Regions from separate parts of the Pseudomonas alkylphenolica genome, predicted to be linked through region 2. Evidence: predicted binding sites of a transcription regulator. Region 2 holds the regulator's gene; the other holds the start of a gene.
What was found. Region 2 encodes FliA, which starts transcription of late flagellar genes. Its sites were predicted from a motif close to CTAAAGTTTNNNNNNNNNNNGCCGNTAA; they were not measured.

Region 1 (4,420 bases), 2.8 Mb from region 2:
AGATCGTCAACGACCTGCCACTGGGCCGCAACATGGACGAGCTGCTGCGTCTGGTCGACGCCCTGCAATTCCACGAAGAGCACGGCGAAGTCTGCCCTGCCAACTGGAAAAAAGGCGACAAGGGCATGACCGCTTCGCCTGAAGGCGTTGCTGCTTACCTGAGCGAGAACGCTGGCAAGCTGTAATAGCGAGCGATAAAAAAAACCGGCCTTGATGGCCGGTTTTTTTATGGGTTCAGCAAGGCTTCAGTCGTTGAAGTCCTGCCAGCCGCCCATTTCCTTCCAGCGATTGACGATGCCGCAGAACAGCTCGGCAGTCTTCTCGGTGTCGTAACGTGCCGAGTGGGCCTCACGACCGTCGAAATCGATGTCGGCACTCTGGCAGGCACGGGCCAGCACGGTCTGGCCATAGGCAAGACCGGCCAGGGTCGCGGTGTCGAAGCTGGAGAACGGATGAAACGGGTTGCGTTTCATATCGTGGCGCGCCACCGCCGCGTTGAGGAAGCCCAGGTCAAAGCTGCTGTTGTGGCCAACCAGGATCGCCCGCTTGCAGCCATTGGCCTTCAGCGCCTTGCGTACGCCACGGAAGATATCGGTCAGCGCCGACTCTTCGCTGACGGCCATGCGCAGTGGGTGATCGAGCTTGATCCCGGTGAACTCCAGGGCGGCCTGTTCGATGTTGGCACCTTCGAACGGTTCGACCCGGAAGAAGTAGGTGTGCTCCGGGAACAGGAAGCCTTTTTCATCCATGCCGATGGTTACTGCGGCAATTTCCAGCAGGGCGTCGGTGGCACTGTTGAAACCGCCGGTTTCGACATCCACTACAACCGGCAGGTAACCACGAAAACGTTCCGCCATCGGGTGGCGTGGGCCACCGCTTGGACCTTCCTGGTCGTCGTACAGATCTTCACTCACGCAGTTTCCTCCAGCAGGCGCCAGCGCAGTTGTTCACCGGCGCGCAGCGGGATAACGGTCTGCTCGCCGAACGGCAAGCTGCTTGGGGCGGTCCAGTCTTCACGAACCAGGGTAATGGTGTCGGTGTTGCGCGGCAGGCCGTAGAAGTCCGGGCCGTGCTTGCTGGCAAAACCTTCAAGCTTGTCCAGCGCGTTGCGCTGTTCGAACGCTTCGGCGTACATCTCGATGGCGGCGTAGGCGGTGTAGCAGCCGGCGCAGCCGCAGGCCGCTTCCTTGGCGTGACGGGCGTGAGGGGCCGAGTCGGTGCCGAGGAAGAACTTGCTGCTGCCGCTGGTGGCAGCGTCCAGCAAGGCCACCTGGTGGGTGTTGCGCTTGAGGATCGGCAGGCAATAGAAGTGCGGACGAATACCGCCAACCAGCATGTGGTTGCGGTTATACAGCAGGTGCTGGGCGGTGATGGTCGCGCCGACGTTGGCCGGAGCCTCGTTGACGAACTGCACGGCATCGCTGGTGGTGATGTGCTCGAAGACCACTTTCAGGGTCGGGAAGCGTTCGACGACACGGCGCAGGTGCTCGTCGATGAACAGCTTCTCGCGGTCGAACACGTCGATCTCGCTACGGGTCACTTCACCGTGCACCAGCAGCGGCATGCCGATTTCGGCCATGGCTTCGAGTGCCGGGAAAATGTTGTCGATGCTGGTAACGCCGGAATCGGAGTTGGTCGTCGCGCCGGCCGGATACAGCTTGGCGGCATGCACGAAACCTGTAGCCTTGGCTGCGCGGACTTCTTCGGGCTGGGTACGGTCAGTGAGGTACAGCACCATCAGCGGTTCGAAGCGGCTAGCGGCCGGACGTGCGGCCAGGATGCGCTCGCGATAGGCGCCGGCTTCGGCGGCATTGCGCACAGGCGGTACCAGGTTGGGCATGATGATTGCGCGAGCAAAGGTGCGCGCAACGTCGCCAACGGTGTGGGGCAAGACGGCGCCATCACGAAGATGGATGTGCCAGTCATCGGGACGCAGGAGGGTCAGGCGGTCGGACATTGGGGATTCCAGGCGGGTCGAACTCAAGGTGAATGCTACCGGAAAAGCCGGGTCCGAGCACTCGCTATCAAGTTTTGCCACGCCTGACCGATAGCCTGCGGGTATACCGTGAAAATCTGTGGAGCCGCCCGTGCGCCAGCGTTATCTAGCCCTACTCAGCGTGTTTGCCTGCTTGCCGGCGACAGCACTCACTTTCCAGACCCGTCTGGAGAATATTGAGTGGAAGGTCGAAGGCGATCAGTTCGAATGCCGCCTGGTCCAGCCGGTTGCCGATTTCGGCAGTGGTGAGTTCGTGCGCCGCGCCGGTGAACAGGCGACGTTTCAATTGCGTTCGAGCAGCAATGTCCTGGGTACAGGGTCTGCAACCCTGCTGGCTGCCGCAGCGCCCTGGCAGCCAGGCCGTGGCGATATCAACCTGGGCTCGGTGCGCATGGCCCGTAGCGGCGTGCTGTTTACCAGCTCCCAAGGGCAGGCCAGTCGTCTGATCAATGGTCTGCTCGACGGCCGCAGTACCGTGGTTCGCAACTATGCCGGTGAAGCCGGGCGAGCGATGGAAGTGCGCCTGTTGCCGGTAAAATTCAGCAAGGCCTACAGCGATTACCAGGTCTGCGCCGCCAAGCTGCTGCCAATGAATTACGACCAGGTGCGCCAGGGTCGGGTCGATTTCCCTGGGGGCGGGATTGAACTGGACGCCAATGCCAAGGCGCGTCTGGACGTGATCCTGGAGTTTCTCAAGGCCGATCCTACGGTCAACCGCATCGAGCTTGATGGTCACTCCGACAACAGTGGCAATCGCCTGACCAATCGTGATCTGTCCCGACGCCGGGCCCTGGCGGTAATGGAGTACTTCAAGGCGCATGGCATTGCCGAAGATCAGATCAGCGTGCGCTTTCACGGTGAGCGCTATCCACTGGCCGCCAACAACTCGGCTGCCAATCGCGCCCGCAATCGCCGGGTGAACATTCAGCTGGATCGGGTAACGCCGGTTGAAACAGCGATAGAGAAAGCACCCGAAACACCGGCAGTTCCTGCAGCGCAAACGGATACCAGCAAGCCTTCAGCCAAGTCCTGAGCTGCGACCGTCCGTCGCGCTCTCGACAGTTCCTGTCGCTTTGTCGTCACAAGCTGTCGCCCCACTGTAATTTTTGCGGCAAGGCCGGTAGAATCGACGGCTTTCCGTACAACCCCGTGGAGTGATGGCATGGCGGACGTAAAAAAGGTCGTACTGGCGTATTCCGGCGGCCTTGATACTTCGGTGATTCTCAAGTGGCTGCAGGATACCTACAACTGTGAAGTGGTGACTTTCACTGCCGATCTGGGGCAGGGCGAAGAGGTCGAACCGGCCCGCGCCAAGGCTCAGGCCATGGGCGTGAAAGAAATCTACATCGATGACCTGCGCGAAGAGTTCGTGCGCGACTTCGTTTTCCCGATGTTCCGCGCCAACACCGTTTACGAAGGCGAGTACCTGCTGGGTACTTCCATCGCTCGTCCGCTGATCGCCAAGCGCCTGATCGAAATCGCCAATGAAACCGGTGCCGACGCCATTTCCCATGGTGCTACCGGCAAGGGCAACGACCAGGTGCGCTTCGAACTGGGTGCCTACGCACTCAAGCCGGGCGTCAAGGTTATTGCTCCATGGCGTGAGTGGGACCTGCTGTCCCGTGAAAAACTCATGGACTATGCCGAGAAGCACGGTATCCCGATCGAGCGTCACGGCAAGAAAAAATCGCCTTATTCGATGGACGCCAACCTGCTGCACATCTCCTATGAAGGTGGCGTGCTGGAGGATACCTGGACCGAACACGAAGAAGACATGTGGAAGTGGACCAAGTCGCCGGAAGCCGCGCCTGACGTCCCCACCTACCTGGAACTGACCTACCGCAACGGTGACATCGTTGCCCTGGACGGCGTTGAAATGTCGCCGGCCACCGTGTTGGCCACCCTCAACCGCATTGGCGGCGAGAACGGCATCGGTCGTCTGGACATCGTCGAGAACCGCTATGTCGGCATGAAGTCCCGTGGCTGCTACGAGACCCCGGGCGGCACCATCATGCTGCGCGCGCACCGGGCGATCGAGTCGATCACCCTGGACCGTGAAGTCGCTCACCTGAAAGATGAGCTGATGGTCAAGTACGCCAGCCTGATCTACACCGGCTACTGGTGGAGCCCGGAGCGTCTGATGCTGCAACAGATGATCGACGCCTCCCAGGTCAATGTGAACGGTGTCGTGCGCCTGAAGCTGTATAAGGGCAACGTAATCGTCACTGGCCGTAAGTCCGATGACTCGCTGTTCGACGCCAACATCGCAACCTTCGAAGAAGATGGCGGCGCTTACAACCAGGCCGACGCAGCGGGCTTCATCAAGCTCAACGCCCTGCGTATGCGCATTGCTGCAAACAAGGGTCGTTCGCTGATCTGAACGATGCCTTGAATGAAAACCCCGGCCTGGTCCGGGGTTTTTTT
Region 2 (4,420 bases):
CTCCGAGCTCAGCGGCCTGCGCGAGTTGCTCGAAGTGCAGCTCGGTTCGCTGGCCTGGAGTCAGCTGCAGGGTAACCAGCCGCAGCAGGCCAACCTCTGGCGCCGTCTGCAGCGTATCGGTCTGTCCGGCCCGCTGGCGCATGAGCTGCTGGCGCAGATCGCCGGCATCGAAGAGCCTCGTCATGCCTGGCGCATGCTGCTCGCCCATCTGGCGCGGCGTATCGATGTGCCGGAAGTCGAGCCGATCGAAGAGGGCGGGGTGATCGCCATGGTCGGGCCGGCGGGCATGGGCAAGACCACCACCCTGGCCAAGCTGGCAGCGCGTTATGTGCTCAAGTATGGCGCGCAGAATCTGGCGCTGGTGAGCATGGACAGTTTTCGCATCGGCGCCCAGGAGCAGCTCAAGACCCTGGGGCGCATCCTCAATGTCTCGGTGACCCACGTCGATCCCGGCCAGTCTCTGGCCCAGGCGCTGGAGCCGTTGTTGCGCAAGCGCGTGGTGCTGATCGATACCGCTGGCCTGCAAGCCAGTGATCCGGCCCTGCGCATGCAGCTGGAAACCCTGGCAGGACGTGGTATTGCGTCTAAAAATTATCTGGTGCTGGCGACGACCAGCCAGAAGCAGGTGCTCACTGCCGCCTATCACAGCTACAAGCGCTGCGGGCTGGCAGGGTGCATCCTGACCAAGCTTGATGAAACGGCCTGCCTCGGCGAAGTCCTGAGCCTGGCCATCAGTCACGAATTGCCAGTGGCCTATCTTACTGATGGGCCGCGCATTCCTGACGATCTGCACCTACCGCGTCGGCACCAGCTGGTCAGCCGCGCGGTGAGTGTGCAGATGCAGGACGAGCCCAGCGAAGAGGCAATGGCCGATATGTTCGCTGATCTCTACCACAGCCCCGGCAAGCGTGTTGGCTGAGGTGATTGTGAAGACGTTGCAAAGTATCTGCATTGATGGACTGCCAGGCATTTTTCAGGTGTTGAAAGCGCAGCCGGTCATGTGGCCTCGGTCTAAGCAAGACAAGGTAATGAACAAACATGGGTAGCATGCATCCCGTACAGGTGATCGCCGTGACTGGCGGCAAAGGTGGCGTCGGCAAGACCAATGTGTCGGTGAACCTGTCATTGGCGCTGGCAGAGCTTGGCCGTCGGGTCATGCTGCTGGATGCCGACCTGGGCCTGGCCAATGTCGACGTATTGCTCGGCCTGACGCCCAAGCGCACCCTGGCCGACGTGATCGAGGGCCGCTGCGAGCTGCGCGACGTGCTGCTGCAGGGGCCGGGTGGCGTGCGCATTGTGCCCGCCGCTTCCGGCACGCAGAGCATGGTGCACCTGGCGCCTGCCCAGCATGCAGGTCTGATTCAGGCCTTCAGCGAGATCGGCGACAACCTCGATGTGCTGGTGATCGATACCGCTGCTGGTATTGGTGACTCGGTAGTCAGTTTTGTCCGCGCAGCCCAGGAAGTGCTGCTGGTGGTGTGCGACGAGCCGACCTCGATCACCGATGCCTACGCGCTGATCAAGCTGCTCAACCGCGATTACGGCATGAACCGCTTCCGGGTCCTGGCCAACATGGCGCAAAGCCCGCAGGAAGGGCGCAACCTGTTCGCCAAGTTGACCAAGGTCACTGATCGCTTCCTCGACGTCGCCCTACAATACGTCGGCGCGGTGCCTTACGACGAATGTGTGCGCAAGGCAGTGCAAAAGCAGCGAGCGGTCTATGAAGCCTTTCCGCGTTCCAAGTGCGCGCTGGCATTCAAGGCCATTGCCCAGAAGGTCGACACCTGGCCGCTGCCTGCCAACCCGCGTGGTCACCTGGAGTTTTTTGTCGAGCGCCTGGTGCAGCCGACGAGTGCGGGACCTGTGCTATGAACGCAAGCGGATACCGGATGTACAGCAACGCGTCTCGCGATGGTCAGTACGAGTTGATCGAGCGCTACGCGCCGTTGGTCAAGCGTATTGCCTATCACTTGCTGGCGCGTTTGCCGGCCAGTGTCCAGGTCGAGGATCTGATCCAGGCCGGCATGATCGGCCTGCTCGAAGTCAGCAACAAGTATGACGCGAGCAAGGGTGCCAGTTTCGAGACCTACGCCGGTATCCGTATCCGTGGGGCAATGCTTGACGAAGTACGTAAAGGGGACTGGGCACCGCGCTCGGTCCACCGTAATACCCGCATGGTCAGTGACGCGATTCGTGCAATTGAAGCAAAAACCGGCCGTGACGCTAAAGATCACGAGGTTGCTGCCGAACTTCAATTGAGTCTCGATGATTACTACGGGATTTTGAATGACACCCTGGGCAGCCGCCTGTTCAGTTTCGACGACCTGTTACAGGACGGCGAACATGAAGGCCTGCACGAGGACGGCGCCAGTGCCCAGCTCGAGCCTTCGCGCGATCTGGAAGACGAGCGTTTTCAGGCAGCCCTGGCAGATGCCATTGCCAACCTGCCTGAACGCGAGCGTCTGGTCCTGGCGCTGTACTACGACGAAGAGCTGAACCTCAAGGAAATCGGTGAGGTCCTGGGTGTCAGCGAGTCGCGCGTCAGCCAGTTGCACAGCCAGTGCGCGGCGCGTTTGCGTGGTCGCCTGGGGGAATGGCGGGCGCGTTGAACGCAGGTTCAATGCAGTCGCGAAATGTAGTGCCCGAATTGATTGAATGCGCGTTCAGCGCTGAGCGCGTTAAAGACTGCTTGGAGGTCTAATTGAACAAAGACATGAAAATCCTCATCGTCGACGACTTTTCGACGATGCGGCGGATCATCAAGAACCTGCTGCGTGACCTGGGCTTCACCAATACCCAGGAAGCCGATGACGGCAACACGGCGCTGCCGATGCTCGAAAGCGGTCATTTCGATTTTCTCGTGACCGACTGGAACATGCCGGGCATGTCCGGTATCGACCTGCTGCGCAAAGTGCGTGCCGACGAGCGCCTCAAGCACCTGCCGGTGCTGATGGTGACTGCTGAAGCCAAGCGCGAGCAGATCATCGAAGCGGCCCAGGCCGGCGTCAACGGCTATGTGGTCAAGCCGTTCACTGCCCAGGTGCTGAAAGAAAAGATCGAGAAGATCTTCGAGCGCGTCAACAGCTAAGACACGCCACGGGGGCGCTATGGAGCAAACACATTCATCGTTGGACGGCTTCGAGTCGACACTGAAGAAGCATGCCCACGAACTGGTCGACAGTCTCGAGCGGGGCAAATTCGGCGACGCGGTGCAACTGATCCATCAGCTGAACCAGACCCGTGACCGTGGCCTGTACCAGGAAGTCGGCAAGCTTACGCGTGAGCTGCACAGTGCGATCGTCAGTTTCCAGATCGATCCGCAAATGCCGCAGGCCGAGGAAGTCTCGCAGATCACCGATGCGACCGAGCGCCTGTCCTATGTGGTCAAGCTGACCGAGGGCGCGGCGAACCGGACCATGGATCTGGTCGAGGAGAGCACTCCGGTCCTCCACGAGCTGAGTGACGAAGCCCGCGATCTGCGCGCCGACTGGCAGCGCTTCTTGCGCCGCGAAGTGGCTGCGCCGGAGTTTCGCGAGCTGATGCACCGCGTCGACCGCTTCCTGGAGCGTAGTGAGGAAGGCAGCCGCAAGGTCGCCGGCCACCTCAACGACATTCTCCTGGCTCAGGACTATCAGGACCTGACCGGTCAGGTGATCAAACGTGTCACGGCACTGGTCACCGAAGTAGAAAGCAATCTGCTCAAGCTCGTGCTGATGGCCAGTCAAGTCGACCGCTTTGCCGGTATCGAACATGACCACCAGCAGCTGCGCGCTGAAAAAGATCAAGAAAAACATCCGACTCGGGGTGAAGGTCCACAGATTCATGCCGATAAACGTGAAGACGTTGTGTCCGGTCAGGACGATGTCGACGATCTGCTGTCCAGTCTGGGTTTTTAGGGAGCACGTTTAATGAGCTTCGGCGCCGATGAAGAAATCCTTCAGGATTTTCTGGTAGAAGCCGGCGAGATTCTTGAGCAACTGTCCGAGCAACTGGTCGAGCTGGAAAGCCGTCCGGATGATGCCGATCTGCTCAATGCGATCTTTCGCGGTTTTCACACTGTAAAAGGGGGCGCCGGCTTCCTCCAGCTCAACGAGCTGGTGGAGTGCTGCCACATCGCCGAAAACGTCTTCGACATCCTGCGCAAGGGTGAGCGACGTGTCGATGCCGAACTGATGGACGTGGTCCTGGAAGCCCTGGACACGGTCAACAGCATGTTCGGTCAGGTGCGCGAGCGCAGCGATATCACGCCGGCCACGCCTGAGCTGCTGGCAGCCTTGTCGCGCCTGGCTGAACCCGCCGCTGACGAGCCGGTCGCCGCACCTGAGCCGGTGCTGGAACAGGCGCCAGAAGCGCCCGCCGAAGCGGACATTACCGATACCGAATTCGAACAGCTGCTTGACTCGCTCAATGCGGTCAAGGC

Region 1: a site for FliA is predicted at 2,024-2,051, ahead of PSAKL28_RS05840 (flagellar protein MotY). Genes of this name have one in related genera too.

Annotation. Positions count from the first base shown of each region.
Region 1 covers NZ_CP009048.1:1,260,238-1,264,657, forward strand. The annotation lists gene PSAKL28_RS05825 (peroxiredoxin) at 1-185, shown strand, start outside; gene rnt (ribonuclease T) at 246-914, opposite strand; gene pyrC (dihydroorotase) at 911-1,957, opposite strand; gene PSAKL28_RS05840 (flagellar protein MotY) at 2,088-3,029, shown strand; gene PSAKL28_RS05845 (argininosuccinate synthase) at 3,159-4,376, shown strand.
Region 2 covers NZ_CP009048.1:4,097,230-4,101,649, reverse strand. The annotation lists gene flhF (flagellar biosynthesis GTPase FlhF) at 1-919, shown strand, start outside; gene fleN (flagellar synthesis regulator FleN) at 1,039-1,872, shown strand; gene fliA (RNA polymerase sigma factor FliA) at 1,869-2,609, shown strand; gene PSAKL28_RS18750 (chemotaxis response regulator CheY) at 2,714-3,088, shown strand; gene PSAKL28_RS18745 (protein phosphatase CheZ) at 3,108-3,896, shown strand; gene PSAKL28_RS18740 (chemotaxis protein CheA) at 3,909-4,420, shown strand, end outside.